Regions from separate parts of the Kitasatospora sp. NPDC051705 genome, predicted to be linked through region 3. Evidence: riboswitches for the same ligand, from Rfam matches in the RefSeq annotation. Region 3 holds a riboswitch; each other region holds the start of a gene.
The links. A riboswitch is a leader RNA that binds a small molecule or an ion and turns the genes downstream of it on or off. The one in region 3 is predicted to bind thiamine pyrophosphate.
Positions count from the first base shown of each region.

Region 1: another riboswitch for thiamine pyrophosphate. It lies ahead of thiC (phosphomethylpyrimidine synthase ThiC); the one in region 3 lies ahead of ACIA8Q_RS10610 (cytosine permease).
Region 2: another riboswitch for thiamine pyrophosphate. It lies ahead of thiO (glycine oxidase ThiO); the one in region 3 lies ahead of ACIA8Q_RS10610 (cytosine permease).

Region 1 covers NZ_JBITCO010000028.1:48,599-54,098, forward strand. The annotation lists gene ACIA8Q_RS27795 (cupin domain-containing protein) at 5-322, shown strand; gene tenA (thiaminase II) at 415-1,083, shown strand; gene ACIA8Q_RS27805 (DUF5326 family protein) at 1,334-1,534, shown strand; TPP riboswitch at 1,708-1,843, shown strand; gene thiC (phosphomethylpyrimidine synthase ThiC) at 1,839-3,671, shown strand; gene ACIA8Q_RS27815 (hypothetical protein) at 3,784-4,218, opposite strand; gene ACIA8Q_RS27820 (ice-binding family protein) at 4,648-5,016, shown strand; gene ACIA8Q_RS27825 (ice-binding family protein) at 5,031-5,500, shown strand, end outside.
Region 2 covers NZ_JBITCO010000013.1:119,736-125,235, forward strand. The annotation lists gene ACIA8Q_RS18720 (thiazole synthase) at 1-156, opposite strand, end outside; gene thiS (sulfur carrier protein ThiS) at 159-368, opposite strand; gene thiO (glycine oxidase ThiO) at 365-1,546, opposite strand; TPP riboswitch at 1,541-1,653, opposite strand; gene ACIA8Q_RS18735 (FAD-dependent oxidoreductase) at 1,802-3,010, shown strand; gene ACIA8Q_RS18740 (Rv2175c family DNA-binding protein) at 3,058-3,423, shown strand; gene thiE (thiamine phosphate synthase) at 3,420-4,082, shown strand; gene ACIA8Q_RS18750 (polyprenyl synthetase family protein) at 4,112-5,218, opposite strand; gene metF (methylenetetrahydrofolate reductase [NAD(P)H]) at 5,404-5,500, shown strand, end outside.
Region 3 covers NZ_JBITCO010000006.1:194,127-199,626, reverse strand. The annotation lists gene ACIA8Q_RS10630 (hypothetical protein) at 1-81, shown strand, start outside; gene ACIA8Q_RS10625 (NUDIX hydrolase) at 82-615, opposite strand; tRNA gene ACIA8Q_RS10620 (tRNA-Ser) at 891-978, opposite strand; gene ACIA8Q_RS10615 (trypsin-like peptidase domain-containing protein) at 1,046-2,953, opposite strand; TPP riboswitch at 3,174-3,322, shown strand; gene ACIA8Q_RS10610 (cytosine permease) at 3,315-4,793, shown strand; gene ACIA8Q_RS10605 (glycerophosphodiester phosphodiesterase family protein) at 4,967-5,500, shown strand, end outside.

The sequences.
Region 1 (5,500 bases), on a different contig from region 3:
CGGCGTGAAGCTGTTCCGGTTGGACGAGCTGGACGCCGAACGCGCGGCCAACGACGGTGCCTACCTGCGGTTCCTGCGCGAACCGCGGATGTCCGCGGGGCTCTACGCGCTCGCCCCCGGAGCGACCGACCCGCAGACCGCGCACGACCAGGACGAGATCTACCAGGTGATCAGCGGCCGCGCCGAACTGACCGTCGGCGCCGAGACCGCCACCGTCGCGCGCGGCACCGTCGTCTACGTCCCGGCCGGCACCCCGCACCGCTTCCACCACGTCACCGAGGAACTCCGGGTGCTGGTGGTGTTCTCGCCGCCGGAGGCCTGAGCCGGCCGGCCGCCGCTCCGGGCCCGCCCCGGCCACCGGCTCCGGCGACCGGCCCCGGCGGTGATCCACGGGGCACGCCTTAGGGTCGGGGCATGAGCATGAGCCTGACGGAAGAACTCTGGGCGGCCATCGAGCCGGTGTACGCCGAGATCCTCGCCCACCCCTTCATCGGCGGCCTCACCGACGGCACCCTGCCGCGCGCCGCCTTCCGCCACTTCGTCGTCCAGGACTCGCACTACCTGCGCGACTACGCCCGGGCGCTCGCGGTCTGCGCCGCCAAGGCGCCCGGCGAGGCGGACGTGCGGGCCTTCGCCGACGACGCGGTCGGCGCGCTGGCCGCGGAGCAGGGCATGCACGCCGAGTTCATGACGGCCTTCGGCGACAGCGCCGAACAGGCCGCCGCCGAGCCGGTGCTGCCCACCACCCGGGCCTACACCAGCTACCTGCTGGCCACCGTCTACGGCGGCTCCTTCGCCGAGGCGGTCGGCGCGGTGCTGCCCTGCTACTGGATCTACGCCCGGGTCGGGGAGGCGCTGCTCGCCCAGGGCTCGCCCGATCCGCTGTACGCCAAGTGGATCGCCACGTACGGCGACGAGGCCTTCCAGTCCGTGGTGCGCCGGGTGCTGGCGCTCACCGACCGGCTCGGCGAGGAGGTGTCCCCGGCCGAACGGCGCCGCGTGGTCGAGCACTTCGTCACCACCTCGCGGTACGAGTGGATGTTCTGGGACGCGGCCTGGCGCGGGGAGCGCTGGCCGGTCTGACGGCCGGCCGGACCGCGGCCCGGGCCTTCCGGGGCCGCTCCCGGGGGGCTCCTCCGGGGGCCTGTCCGGGAGTCCTCCCCGGGCCCTGACCAGGGTTTCCCCGGTCTCCGGGTCGGGGTGATCTCCGGGTTCTCTCCGGGCTGCGGGCCCTCGTTCCGGCACCCCGGCCCCCGTACGATCGAAGTACCGAAAGCAAGCGGGAGACGGCACCGGACAGGCAGCCGACCCCACGGGGAGAGAAGGAACGGACATGGCTGAGCTCTGGAAGTCGCTGCCCTCCTGGGTGCGCAACATCGTCATCCCGGTGCTGGTCCTGGTGCTGCTCTGGAACGTCGTGGGATTCGTCTTCGGCGTCGTGGGCGCCCTGCTGGCGATCGTGATCAAGGTGCTGGTGGTGGTCGGCATCGCCGCCGCCGTGGTGGTCCTGGTCAAGAAGGCCGCCAAGGGCTGAGACCGGCACCCCCGAGGCCCGGTACCCCGCGCGGGGTACCGGGCCTCCGGCGTTCCCGGCCGCCGCGCGCCCGGGGGCCCGGTCCGCCGGTCCCGCCCCGCCGTCCGTGGACCCCCTCTGGACCTGCGGCGATCGGCTCGCTACGGTGTTGGGCGTCATGTGCAGGCAACACCGCCTGTGGACGCGGGAGCTCGGAGCACCGGGCTGAGAGGACGCTGACCGGACCGTCGACGGACGGACCGACGGCTGCGTCGACCGCAGGAACCTGGACCGGGTAATGCCGGCGTAGGGAGTATGAGGTCAGATGACCACGTTCGACGCACAGCCGAAGTCTGCCCGCAGCACCGACGCCGACGGCTCCGCCGTCACCAGCGCGGGCACCGGCTACCCCACCCCGGCCTGGCGCAAGGCCTACCGCGAGGGGTCCCGGCCCGATCTGCGGGTCCCGTACCGCGAGGTGCAGCTCACCAACGGCCGGACCGTCCCGCTGTACGACACCTCCGGCCCGTACACCGACGCCGCCTACGAGCCCGACGTGCGGCGCGGCCTGCCCGCCCTGCGCGACTCCTGGATCCGCCAGCGCGGCGACGTCGAGGAGTACGACGGCCGGGAGGCGCGCCCCGAGGACGACGGCATCAAGCACACCTCGCCGCGCGGCGGGAACCTGCGCAACCTCGACGCCGTCTTCCCCGGCCGCCCGCGCCGTCCGCTGCGCGGCCGCGGAGGTGCCGCCGTCACCCAACTCGCCTATGCCAAGCGGGGGGTGATCACCCCGGAGATGGAGTTCGTGGCACTGCGCGAGGGGCTGGCGCCCGAGTACGTGCGCGACGAGGTGGCCCGCGGCCGGGCCGTCATCCCGGTGAACGTGAACCACCCCGAGGTGGAGCCGGCGATCATCGGCACCAACTTCCTGGTGAAGATCAACGCCAACATCGGCAACTCCGCCGTCACCTCCTCGATCGAGGAGGAGGTGGAGAAGATGACCTGGGCCACCCGCTGGGGCGCCGACACCGTCATGGACCTCTCCACCGGCCGCAACATCCACACCACCCGCGAGTGGATCCTGCGCAACTCCCCCGTGCCGATCGGCACGGTGCCGCTCTACCAGGCCCTGGAGAAGGTCGACGGCAGGGCCGAGGAGCTCAGCTGGGAGGTGTACCGGGACACCGTCATCGAGCAGTGCGAGCAGGGCGTCGACTACATGACCGTCCACGCCGGCGTGCTGCTGCGGTACGTCCCGCTGACCGCCCGCCGCAAGACCGGCATCGTCTCGCGCGGCGGCTCGATCATGGCCGCCTGGTGCCTGGCGCACCACCAGGAGAACTTCCTCTACACGAACTTCGAGGAGCTCTGCGACATCCTCGCGGCCTACGACGTCACCTTCTCGCTGGGCGACGGCCTGCGCCCGGGCTCCATCGCCGACGCCAACGACGAGGCGCAGTTCGCCGAGCTGCAGACCCTCGGCGAGCTCGGCCGGATCGCCCGCGAGCGCGACGTCCAGGTGATGATCGAGGGCCCCGGCCACGTCCCGATGAACAAGATCCGGGAGAACATGGATCTCCAGAAGGAGATCTGCGACGAGGCGCCGTTCTACACGCTCGGCCCGCTCACCACCGACGTCGCTCCCGGCTACGACCACATCACCTCGGGCATCGGCGCCGCGATGATCGCCTGGTGGGGCACCGCGATGCTCTGCTACGTCACGCCCAAGGAGCACCTGGGCCTGCCCAACCGCGACGACGTCAAGACCGGCGTGATCACCTACAAGATCGCCGCCCACGCCGCCGACCTCGCCAAGGGCCACCCCGGTGCCCAGGCCTGGGACGACGCGCTCTCGGACGCCCGCTTCGAGTTCCGCTGGGAGGACCAGTTCAACCTGGCCCTCGACCCGGAGACGGCCCGCGAGTTCCACGACGAGACCCTTCCCGCCGAGCCGGCCAAGACCGCGCACTTCTGCTCCATGTGCGGCCCGAAGTTCTGCTCGATGAAGATCTCCCAGAAGATCCGCGACGAGCACGGCGACGGCTCCACCGCCGTCGCCAGCGGGTTCGACGCCGAGGCGCTGGCCGGCATGCAGGCCAAGTCCGAGGAGTTCGCGGCCCAGGGCAACCGGGTCTACCTCCCGCTGGCGGACTGACTGACGGTGGGTGTCGGGGCGCTGCGCCGGGATCCCTGAAGGGGCCGTCCGGTGCGGCGCCCGCGAACGTCCGGGCCTGCAGGGGGAATCCCGTGGATCGCCCGAGTGTGCGTCAGAGCCCGAGGATCTCGCGGATGAGCCCGAGTTTGCGCTCCGGGGAGAGGTTCTGGGGGCGGCCGGCGAGCAGGTCGTTCAGGACCGTGGGGACGTCGGAGCCGTCGGGGGCCTGGACGGCGTCGATGACCTGACAGCGGAGGCCGCCGTCCCGGACGAACACCCACACCTCGTGGTCCTTCCGCGGCTCGCCGTTCTCCGTCGGGGAGAGCCGCCAGGCCGGGAACCAGCCGAGCCCCTCTTCGGCGAGGCGGTCGGCGAGTTCTTCCAGGACGTACTTGCCGAGTCTTCGGTAGCCGACTTCCGCGCGCAGTTCACCGAGGGTGACCCTGAGCAGGCCGCCTGCGGCGCGGCAGCGCTCGGCCACCGTGCCGGCGCCCCCGGCGGCCGCAGTGGGGGGAGCCTCTTCCTGCAGATTCGTTAGGTCGTTCATGATCGGGCCAACGATTGGGATCACGGGGCGATACGTGATTCACCGGCCTGGGCGCGGACAAGAGGAAAAAACGGTACTGCTATGGCGCTGGCGGCGCCCTGGACAGCCGACGGCGTCCAGTGGGGGCAGCTCATCATTTAGTACGTAGACGAACGGAGCTGTGGAATGGGGGTCATTCCCCGATCGGCTCTGGTGCGTCACTCCGTTGCATCTTTATGACTCTCTTCTTTCCATGTTGTTGTTGCACGGTGTAGTGAGTCGGTGACTATTCATCACCTGCCGTGGTCGGCCCTCGCCCTCGAAAGCCCTCCGACATGAGCGCGTGGACGTGAGGCCCGGCCGGAAGCACCAGCGGCGCTCCGCATGCCCTCTTCGGGTGACGGGGTTCAACGGCGACAAGAAAGGTACTGTCCTATGGCAGTCGATGCCATGTTGTCCGCTCCACCGGGACGAGGGCGCAGACGCGCTCGACTCGCGGGGGCGTCCGTCCTGCTGTCCGGACTGACGTTGCTCGCGACGGCCGGCCTGTTCCCCAACCCCGCGCACGCCGCAACGGCACCAGTGGGGCTGGGGACTGACACCAGCTACGCGGTCCTGGCGGGCTCGACCGTCACCAACACCGGCCCCAGTGACATCTACGGCGATCTCGGTCTCTTCCCGGGCACCAGCGTCACGGGCTTCCCGCCCGGAGCCGTGCACGGGGTCCAGCACGTCAACGACGCCCAGGCGGCGCAGGCCCAGTCCGACCCGTCATCGCCTACAACGACGCCGCCGGCCGGGCCCCCACGGCCATCCTGACCTCGCCCGGCGACATCGGTGGGCTGACGCTGACACCCGGGGTCTACAAGGCGAGTTCGTCGCTGAACCTCACCGGTACCGTCACCCTCGACGCGATGGGCGACCCGAACGCCGTCTTCATCTTCCAGATCGGCTCCACCCTCATCACGGCTCCGTCGAGCGTCGTCAGCCTGGTCAACGGAGCACAGCCCTGCAACGTGTTCTGGCAGATCGGCAGCTCCGCCACCATCGACGTCGACTCCTTCTTCAAGGGCAACATCCTGGCCCTCACGTCCATCAGCGTGAACCACGCCTCGGTGATCGAAGGCCGCGCCCTGGCACGCAACGGCGCCGTCACTCTGGACGACAACACCATCACGAGAGCGGCCTGCGCCGTCGGCCCGCCCGGACCGAGTGGTCCGCCCGGACCGAGCGGGCCGCCCGGACCGAGCGGGCCCGCCGGTCCTCCCGGTTCCCCGGGGTCACCCGGTCCCAACGGTGCTCC
Region 2 (5,500 bases), on a different contig from region 3:
GGAGGCGTCCACCCGGCGCATCGCCACGGTGGTGAGCTCGGTGCCGGAGGTCAGCAGCGCGCGCTCCAGGACCTCCAGGCTCGGGGCGCCACCGGTGCCCATGATCAGCCGGGAGCCGAAGGTCGCCCCGGCGATGGTCAGCAGGTCGTCGGCCATGGTCAGCCTCCCTGGACGGCGGTGAGGATCTCGATCCGGTCGCCCGCGGACAGCGCCGTGTCGGACCACGAACCCCGGGGCACCACGGCCTCGTTGAGCGCGGCGGCGACGCCGGAGTGGGCCGTGCTGAGGGTGGCCACCACCTCGGCGAGGGTGGTCGTGGCGGGCACCCGGCGGGGCTCGCCGTTGACGGTCAGTGCGATCTCGGTCATGCGGAGGCCTTCGTGGTGGAGCGGTCGGGGGAGAACCGGGTGGGGGTGAACGGCTGTGCCAGCTCGGGGAGTTCGCCGGTCGCCAGGTACTCGGCGAGCAGGTCGGCGGTCACCGGGGCGAGCAGCACCCCGTTGCGGTAGTGGCCGGTGGCGGCGACCAGTCCGGGCAGGGCGGTCGGGCCCAGCAGCGGCGCGTTGTCCGGCGAGCCGGGGCGCAGCCCGGCGGAGGTCTCCAGTAGCGGGAGTTCGGTGATCCCGGGGACCAACTCGTGTGCGTCGCGCAGTAGTTCGTAGACCCCGCCGGCGGTCACCGTGGTGTCGTAGCCCTGTTCCTCGGTGGTCGCGCCGATCACCAGCTCGCCGTCCTCCCGGGGCACCAGGTACAGGTGCTGCCCGCGCACCACGGCGCGGACGTTGCGGGACAGGAACGGCCGGTACGCCCCGGGCACCTGCAGCCGCAGGATCTGCCCCTTCACCGGGCGGACGGGCGGCAGCACCCCGTCCGGCAGGCCGGGCAGCCGGTGGCTGTGCGGGCCGGCCGCGAGCACCACCCGGTCGGCGGTCACCGCCCCGCCGTCGCCGAGCCGCACCCCCACCGCCCGGTCGCCCTCGACCAGCAGCTCGACCGCCGGGGTGCGCCGCACGACCACGCCCGCGGCCTCGCCGGCCAGCAGCAGCGCGGCGAGCAGCCGGCGGCCGTCCACCTGGTGGTCGTCGGCGACGTGCAGGCCGCCGCGCACGCCGGGGGCGAGCATCGGCTCCATGCGGCGGGCCTCCCGGCCGGTCAGCCAGGTCGAGTCCAGGCCGAGCCGCTGGTGGAAGGCGTGCAGTTCGCGCAGTTCCGCCCGGTCGTCGGAGTCCAGCGCCACGGCGAGCGTGCCGCACCGCCGGTAGCCGGTGTCCGCGCCGCCGCTCGCCTCGGTCAGTTCGGCGGCGAAGGCGGCGTACCGCTCGTTCGAGGCCATGCCGAGGCGCAGCAACGGCTCCTCGCCGTACTGCAGCTCGGTGACCGGCGCGAGCATCCCGGCCGCGACCCGGGCCGCCCCGCCGCCGGGGGAGGGGTCGACCACGACCGTCGCCAGTCCGCGCTGCGCCGCCCGCCAGGCGACGGCGAGACCGATCAGGCCCCCGCCGACCACCAGCACGTCGGCGCGGGCGCCCGGTGCCAAGCGTGTCAAAGCTGCTCTTCTCCCTTCGCCGGTATGACCCGGATCAGGTTCGGACGGTCGCAGGCCGTGCCAGCCCGCCTCTCAGCCCGGTCCGCCGGGCTCCCGTGATCGTGCCCCCACCATAACGCCGGTGGTCGGCCCGGCCGAAGGCGTGTACGAGGGGTGGACGGAGAGTGCGCAGGTGGGGGGTGCCCGCGGCCGGCCGGGCGGGCGTGCGGTCCCCCTGGTGGACGCCTCGACCGGGCGTCGAGGGCGCTGAGTACAGTGACGGGCGTGGCAGAGCTGAGCGGAACGGATCAGGTGGTCGTCGTCGGAGCCGGGCTGGCCGGGGCGCAGTGCGCCCTCAAGCTACGGCAGGGCGGCTGGCGGGGGCGGATCGTGCTGGTCGGCGAGGAGCGGCACGCGCCGTACGACCGGCCGCCGCTGTCCAAGGAGGTGCTGCTCGGCAAGACCGACGCCACCCCCCTCGACATCGACTACCCGCACCTCGGCATCGAGCTGCTCACCGGCCGCCGCGCCACCGGCCTCACCCCCGGCGTGCTGCACACCGACGGCGGTGAACTCCCCTACGGCGCACTGGTGATCGCCACCGGCGCCACCCCGCGGCGGCTGCCCGGCGCCGAGCGCGCGCACCTGCTGCACACCCTGGACGACGCGCTCGCGCTGCGGGCCCTGCTGCGGCCCGGGCTGCGCCTGGTGCTGGTCGGCGCGGGCTGGATCGGCGCCGAGGTGGCCACCGCGGCCCGCGAGGCCGGCTGCACGGTGACGGTGGTGGAGGCGGGCCCGGCCCCGCTGCCCGGTGCGCTGCCGACCGAGGTCGGTTCGGCGATGGCCGCCTGGTACGCCGAGGCGGGTGTCGAGCTGCGCTGCGGGGTCGGCGTCGCCGCAGTGGAGTCCGGCTCGGTGCTGCTGGCGGACGGCTCGCACCTGGCCGCCGACGAGGTGGTGGTCGGGGTCGGGGCCCGGCCCGCGACCGACTGGCTGGCCGGCTCCGGCGTCGAGCTGGACGGCACCGGCGCGGTGCTGGTCGACGAGCGCCTGCGCACGGGCGCGCCGGGCGTCTTCGCGGCCGGCGACTGCGTCAGCTACCCCTCCGCCCGGGTCGGTGCCCGGCTGGCCGTCCAGCACTGGGACCACGCGCTGCAGTCCGGCGAGGCGGCGGCGGCCGCGGTGCTCGGCGCGGAGGCGCCGCCGTACGACCCGGTGCCGTACTTCTGGTCGGAGCAGTTCGGGCGGATGGTCCAGTACGCCGGGCGGCACGCCGCGGGCGACCGGATGCTGTGGCGCGGCGGCCCCGGGGACGCCTCCTGGGCGGTGCTCTGGCTGCGCGACGGGGTGCCGAGCGCGCTGCTGACCGTCGACCGGCCGCGCGACCTCACCCAGGGCCGGCGGCTGATCGAGCGCGGCACCGCCCTGGACCCGGTCCGCGCGGCGGATCCGGCCGTGCCGCTGAAGGCCGCCGCCGCCCTCTGACCGGCCCCTTGGTGCGCGGGGGCCCGTCGAGGTGGCAGTCTGGTGCCGTGAGTGAGATCGATGCGAAGACTGATGCCCTGGTCCCCGAGTGGCTGTACCTGCCCGACATCTCCGAGCGGTGGGGCGTGCTCGTCACCGAGGTCCGCAACATGGTCAAGAAGGGTGAGCTGATCGCGGTACGCCGCGGACCCAACAAGTCGCTGCAGGTCCCGGCCGCGTTCATCGACGAGGAGGGCCCGGTCAAGCACCTGGTCGGCCTGCTGACGGTGCTGCGCGACAGCGGGTTCAGCGACGAGGAGATCGTCGAGTGGATGTTCACCGAGGACCCGTCGCTGCCCGGGACCCCGGCGCAGGCCCTCTGCGAGAACCGGGCGACCGAGGTGAAGCGGCGCGCCCAGGCGATGGCGCTGTGACGACCCCCGCGCCGGCCGCCGGCCCCCGGGCCCGGCTGGCCGACGCCCGGCTGTACCTGTGCACCGACGCCCGGCGCGAGCAGGGCGACCTGGCCGAGTTCCTCGACGCGGCGCTGTCCGGCGGGGTGGACGTCGTCCAGCTCCGGGACAAGGGCCTGGAGGCGCGGCAGGAACTGGAGGCCCTGGAGGTCTTCGCGGACGCGTGCCGGCGCCACGGCAAGCTGCTGTCCGTCAACGACCGCGCCGACGTCGCCCACACGGCCCGGCCGGACGTGCTGCACCTCGGGCAGGACGACCTGCCGGTGCCGGCCGCCCGGGCGATCCTCGGCGAGGACGTGCTGATCGGGCGGTCCTGCCACGCCGAGTCCGAGGTGGACGCGGCGATCGCCGAGCCCGGCGTGGACTACTTCTGCACCGGTCCGGTCTGGCCGACCCCGACCAAGCCGGGCCGCCCGGCGCCGGGCATCGGCCTGGTCTCCTACGCGGCCGCGCGGGACACCGACCGGCCGTGGTTCGCCATCGGCGGGATCGACCTCGGGAACCTCGACGAGGTGCTCGCCGCCGGCGCCCGCCGGATCGTGGTGGTGCGCGCCATCACCGCGGCGGACGACCCGCGGGCCGCCGCCGCCGAGCTGTCGCGCCGGGTGCGCGCGGCCTGACCCCGTCGTCCGCCGCTGTCCGCGGTGCCTCAGTACTTGCGGACGGTGGCGGCCTCGGCCAGCGCCAGCAGCACCGCCCGGGCCCGCTCGTCGGCGAGCGGCGCCGCCTCCAGCGCGGTCAGCGACTGCCGCATCAGTTCCTCGATCCGGCGCTCCACCCGTTCGGGCGCGCCGCTGCGGGCGACCAGGGCGCGCAGCCCGGCGACCTCCTCGGGGGCGAGGTCCGGCGCGCCGAGGCGCTCGTCCAGGTGCCGGGCGTCGGCGGCGGACAGGCCGCGCATCGCGTGCGCCACCAGCAGGGTCCGCTTGCCCTCGCGCAGGTCGTCCCCGGCGGGCTTGCCGGTGACCGCCGGATCGCCGAAGACGCCGAGCAGGTCGTCGCGCAGCTGGAACGCCTCGCCCAGCGGCAGGCCGAACGCCCCGAACGCCGCCACCAGCTCCGGCCCGGCCCCGGCCAGCAGCGCGCCGACCTGCAGCGGCCGCTCGATCGTGTACTTCGCCGACTTGTAGTGCAGCACGGCCTGCGCCCGCTCCAGCGCGCCCGCGTCCGCCGAGTCGCCGGCCACCGGCTCCAGCACGTCCAGGTACTGGCCGACCATGACCTCGGTGCGCATCAGGTCGAACACCGGCTTGGCGGCCAGCACCGCCGCCGGCTCCAGGCCGGAGCGCAGGAACAGCTCGTCGCACCAGATCAGCAGCAGGTCGCCGAGCAGCACCGCGGCCGAGGCCCCGTACTGCTCGCGGTCGCCGCGCCAGCCGCTGTCCCGGTGCAGGGCCTCGAAGCGGCGGTGGACGGAGGGCAGGCCGCGGCGGGTGTCGCTGCGGTCCATCAGGTCGTCGTGCACCAGGGCACTCGCCTGGAGCAGTTCGAGGGCGGCGGCCGCGTTGGCGATCCCCGCGCCGTCGGCCGGGCCGCCGGCGCCGCGCCAGCCCCAGTAGCAGAAGGCCGGGCGCAGCCGCTTGCCGCCGTCCAGCAGGAAGTCGCGCAGGGCGTCCGTGGCGGGGGCCAGCTGGGGGGAGATCTTGTCCAGCAGGGCGGCCTGGCCGTCCATGAACGCGGCGAGGGCGGCGTTGACGCGGGTGCGGACGTCCTCCACGTCAATGGGGTTGGCCGGCCGGTTGCTGGACGAGGTCACGATGAGGCTCCGCTGGTTCGCTGGGGGTGCAGCAAGCGTAGCGGGGCGGCTGGGAACGGCTGTGCGAGCAGGTGTTCGGGCCCGGACCTACCGGCCGGTAGGGCCACCCGAACGGCGTCCACCAGGTGTCTCAATCCGTGGAACCGAGTTGTCCGGCCCCTTCGAACGCCGGATAACCTGCCAGCATGGCACTCGGAATCGCTTCCACCAGACCGGACCGCGCACAGACGGTCCGCGAGCTCCTGGCGGCCGGAAAGCGGTCCTTCTCCTTCGAGTTCATGC
Region 3 (5,500 bases):
TTCCGCCACCTGCTCAAGCCCTACCGGGCCAACGCCTCGGTGGCGACGTTGGCCGACCGGATCACCAGCGCGGCCAGCTGATCAAAGGCCGGCCTCATCCAGCAGCAGGTAGAGCACGCCCACGAGCGTGCCACTGCTGACGATCTCGCGCCGGTCGATCATGCCGCGCAGTTCGGACAGGGGAATCCACTCGATCCGGTCGGACTCGTTGCGCTCGGTCGGCGGTCCCACGTACTCGACGGCATCGGCCCGGAAGACGAAGTGTTCGGAGTCGGTGATCCCGTTCGCCGGCTGGGCGTAGATCAGCGGCTTGACCTCACCGACCTTCCAGCCAGTCTCCTCCATGGCCTCACGGGCCGCCGCATCTGCCGGAGACTCGTCCGGCTCGATCAGCCCCATCGGCAGTTCCCACGCCCAGGTGTCCGTGATGAAGCGATGCCGCCACATCATGAGGACCTGCTTCTCACGGTTCATGATGGCAGCGACGGCCAGGTGTCGAAGCTTGACCACGTGGTGTTCCCAACGGTGGCCGTCGGGCTGTTCGACGTCAGCCAGCCACAGGTTCACCCATGGGTTCTCGTAGATCGGACGTTCCCCGTGGATCTTCCATTGCATCGCTGCGGCCCCTCTCGACGGACCTTTAGCATGTCAGACCACGAAGGCCGGCGAGCCAGTTCCCGCGAATTTGCGTCAATCTGACGAAATGTGGGAGCTGGTCCGCTGGCTGGAGTCGATCAGGGAGCGCATCGGTGTCCGAGCGCGCTCGGCTCGGCGCCCGTGCCAGATCCGTGCCAGAACGGGCGGTCAAGAGGGGTCACTCACGGATCATGACGGCCATCGGGAAAAGCGTCGGCCCCTGACCAAAGTTGCTGGTCAGGGGCCGTTCCGCGCGGAGAGCGTGGGATTCGAACCCACGGCATGGGGTCACCATGCGACAGTTTTCAAGACTGTTCCCTTAGGCCGCTCGGGCAGCTCTCCAGGCGGAGGTCAGCCTAACGGGTCCGGCGGGGTTCGGTGCACACGGTTCGGTGCGGGTCGGCGGGGGTCAGCTGTCGCCGTCGCGCTGTCCGAGGGTGACCTTGGTGGTGAACTGCTGGCCGTTGCGGGTGTACTCGACGTCGACGGTCTCGCCGGGCTTGTGCGTCCAGATCCGGCTGACCAGGGCGGGGCCGTTCTCGATCGGGACACCGCCGAGCTTGGTGATGACGTCGCCCGGCTTGAGGCCCGCCTTGTCCGCGGCGCCGCCGGGGGTCACGGCGGGCTGGCCCTGGACGTCGCGGGTCTGGATCTGCGCGCCGTCGCCCTTGTAGTCGTCGTTGCGCAGCACGTCGAGCTTGGCGTAGACGGGCTTGCCGGTCTTGATCAGGGTGTCGGCGACCCACTTGGCCTGGTTGATCGGGATGGCGAAGCCGAGGCCGATGCTGCCGGCCCGGCCGTTGGCGGAGGCGTTGGACTGGATCGCCGAGTTGATGCCGACCACCGCGCCGCCGGAGTCGAGCAGCGGGCCGCCGGAGTTGCCGGGGTTGATCGAGGCGTCGGTCTGCAGGGCGTTCATGTAGGAGGACTGGCCGCCGGTCTCGTCGCCGGAGGCGACCGGGCGGTCCTTGGCGCTGATGATGCCGCTGGTGACGGTGGACTCCAGGCCGTACGGCGCACCGATCGCGATGGTGGAGTCGCCGACGTTGACCTTGTCGGAGTCGGCCAGCGGGAGCGGCGCCAGCTTGCTCTTCGGCGGGTTGTCGATCTTGACCACGGCGACGTCGTAGCCCTCGGCGTGGCCCAGCACCGAGGCGTTGTAGGACGTGCCGTCGGCGAACTTGACGGTGAGCTTGCCGCCGTTGAGGGTCGGCGCGACCACGTGGTTGTTGGTGAGGATGTGGCCCTCGGTGTCGAAGACGAAGCCGGTGCCGGTGCCGGACTCGCCGTTGCCCTGCGCCTTGATGGTGACGACGCTGGGCAGCGCCTTCTGCGCGATGCCGGCGATCGAGCCGGGGGAGGGCTCGTTCTTCTGGGTGTTGCTGGCCTGGACGGTGGTGCTGCGGTGGTCGTCCGCGGAGCTGCTGCCGTTGTTGTGGTCGGTGACCGCCACGCCCAGCGCACCGCCCGCCACGCCGGCGACCAGTGCGACGGCGGCGATCAGGGCGACCAGTCCGCCGCGCTTCCTGCGCGGGCGGTGCGGGCCGCCGGGGCCGCCGGGGTAGTCGGCCGGGTAGCCGAGCGGACCGCCCGGGCCGCCCGGGTAGCCGGCACCGCCGGTGGCGTCGTGGGAGGCGCCCCAGCCGCCGAGCGGCTGGCCGGCGCCGAACGGGTGGTGGCCGGGCGCGGGGTGCGCGGCGGGCACGCCGGGGGCGGGCGGCGGGCCGTACGGGTCGTGCGCGCCGGCGGCCGGGACGCCGTGGGTCGGCGTGGCGTACGGGTTGCCCAGCGGCGGGGCCTGGCCCTCGGCCACCGGCGCGAGCGGCGCCGCGGGGGCTGCCGGGGCCTGCGGCGCGGGCGGCAGCACCGGCGGCGGGGCGTCGAGGTAGCCGGTGGCGGGGTCGACGCCGGCGGACGGCGCCTCGACGGGGGCCACGGGGGCGGCCGGGGCCGCCTCCGGCGCGGGGACCTTGGTGAAGGCGACGGTGGGACGGTGCCCGCCCTCGGCCGGGACGCCCTCCGCGGCCGCGGCGGCGTCGGCCGCGGCCGGCTCGGGGGCGGGGGCGGCCTCGGGCTCGGGGACCCGGCCGAACGCCATGGTCGCCCGGTGCCCGCCCTCGGCCGGGGCGGCCGGGGAGTCGGCCGGGGCCGGCTCGGAGGCGGGGGCGGCGTCGGGCTCGGGGACCCGGCTGAACGCCATGGTCGGCTTGTGCCCGCCCGAGGCGGCGGGGTCGGAAGCGGGACCGCCCGCCCCCTGGGCGCCCGAGGGCTGCTCCCCCTGCGGCCCGGTGGGCCCAACCTCTCGCTCGGTGCTCACGGACGACCTCCATAGCTGACAGAACCAAGGACCATAGTTTTTCGCACAGTCGATTCGATTGCCGTAAGGACCCCTCTGAAGAACTCATAAGAATCCTTAGCCGGCGCAGACGGCCGACCCGGCGACGGAGGCTCCCCCACCTCCGCCGGGCGTCCCGCGATGCGGACGGCAGGGCCCCTGGCCTTGGCGTCCACCCCGGTGCCGGTTAGCCTGTCGCTCCAAACTGACACGCGGGAGCTTGGACCTTCCAGGCTGAGAGTGCGCTGGTCGACCGTACCGCCACGGCATCGTGGACGGACCGTCGAGGGGGCGCAGACCGCCGGAACCTGTCCGGGTAATGCCGGCGTAGGGAGTATCGGCCATGCCGCCTGCTTCGCCATCCTCTTCTTCGGGCGCGCCCGAGTCCAAGGGTTTCCCCGGGGCGACCGGGGACCTCCCCGGATCGTCCACGACCGTTCACGGCGACGCCGCCGGCGGCCCGGCCGGTTCCGGCACGGCGACCGCCGTCCTGGACCGCCCGGAGCGCGTCGAGGCGCCGCTGGTGCTGGACACCGAGCCGCCGCGCACGCTGCGCTTCCGCGACCACTTCGCGCTCTGGATGAACCTGGGCGTCAGCCTGATCGGCTTCTCCACCGCCGCCACCGTGCTCGGCGCCAAGGGCGGCGAGCTCTCGCTGGCCGCGGCGGTGACGGCGATCGTGGCCGGCACCGTGGTCGGCACCGCGATGCTCGGCGTGGCCGCCCTGATCGGGGCCCGGACCGGCGCCCCGGCGATGGCGAACCTGCGCGGGCTGTTCGGCACCCGGCTGTCGTACGTCCCGACGGTGCTGAACATCGTCCAGTGCGTCGGCTGGGGCGTCTTCGAGCTGCTGACGATCGCGGCGGGCGCCCAGACCGTCGCCCACACCGACGGCTACCGCTGGCTGTTCGTGCTGCTGGCCGGCGCGCTGACCACCGCGCTGACCATCTGGCCGCTCGGCTCGATCGCGGTGCTGCGCCGCTTCGTCGCGGGTGCCGTCGCCGTCGCGATGGTGTACTTCACCGTCCAGCTGGGCCGTCAGGGGGTGCCCGACCCGGGCGCCGGCAACTGGCACGGCTTCCTGGGCGCCACCGACATGATGATCGCGGTGTCGATCTCCTTCGTGCCGCTGGCCGCCGACTACACCCGGCACTCGCGCACCCCGCGCTCGGCGTTCTGGGGCAGCTTCTCCGGCTACACCGTCGCCCAGGTCTGGTGCTACGTGCTCGGCCTGATGGCGCTGCTGCAGTCCGACGGCGACCCGAACCGGATCTTCGACTCCTTCCTCGGCGTCTGGGCCGGCTGGCTGTTCCTGCTGGTGCTGGTGCTGCGCGAGACGGACCAGTCCTTCGCCAACGTGTACTCGACGGCGATGTCCGTGCAGAACCTGCTGCCGAAGGTGGACCGCCGGGTGCTGACCGGCGGGATCGGCCTGCTGATCACCGTCCTGGCGCTGCAGATCGACCGGTTCACCGACACCTACACCAACTTCCTCGGCCTGATCGGATCCGTCTTCGTGCCGCTGCTGGCGGTGCTCGCGGTGGACTACTTCCTCGGCGCCGGCCGGCACGGCTGGAACCTCTCCGCCGACGCCCCCTCCCGCTGGCTGATGCTGCTGCCGTGGGTGCTGGGCTTCGCGGTCTACCAGTTCATCGCGCCGACCCCGGTGGCCGGCTGGTGGACGGACTTCTGGACCTCCGCCCAGGAGTCGCTGCACTTCACCCCGCAGGAGTGGACCTCCGCCTCGCTGTTCGCCTTCCTGGTGCCCGCCCTGCTCACCTGGGCGCTCACCCCGCTGACCCGCCGGAACACGGCGGGCTGAGTCCGAGCGCGGCGGGCCGGGCAGGCCGCGCTGCCGGGGGCGTCCGGAGCCTGACGGGCCGGGCCGCCGGGGCCCGGAACCGCCCCCGCCGACGGCCCCGCCCACCGAAGACGGCCCCACGGGTTGGGGCCGTCTTCGTCTCCGCGTCACTTCGGCCGCCTATCGTTGGCCCTGTGACCAGCCCAGACCTGTCCTCGACGGCGGCGCACACCGCGCCGCCCGTCCAGGTGATCGCCCACCGCGGTTCCTCCCACGCCCTGCCCGAACACACCCTCGCGGCGTACCGGCGCGCGCTCGACGAGGGCGCCGACGCCCTCGAGTGCGACGTCCGGCTGACCGCCGACGGCGAGCTGGTCTGCGTGCACGACCGCCGGATCGGCCGGGTCTCCGACGGCCGGGGCACCGTCTCGGCGATGACCCTGGCCGAGCTGGAGGCGTACGACTTCGGCGCCTGGAAGACCGGCCGCCCCAGCACCGACCCCGAACTGCGCGGCGTGCTGCGGCTGGAGCGGCTGCTGGAGCTGGCGGTGGACTGCGGCCGCCCGGTGGACCTGGCGATCGAGACCAAGCACCCGGTGCGCTACCGCGGCCGGGTGGAGGCCGAACTGCTGCGGATGCTGGAGCGCTTCAAGATCGGCGCGGAGCGCGAGGGGGACCGCCCGGTCGCCCGGATCATGAGCTTCTCCTCGGTGGCCCTCGACCGGGTG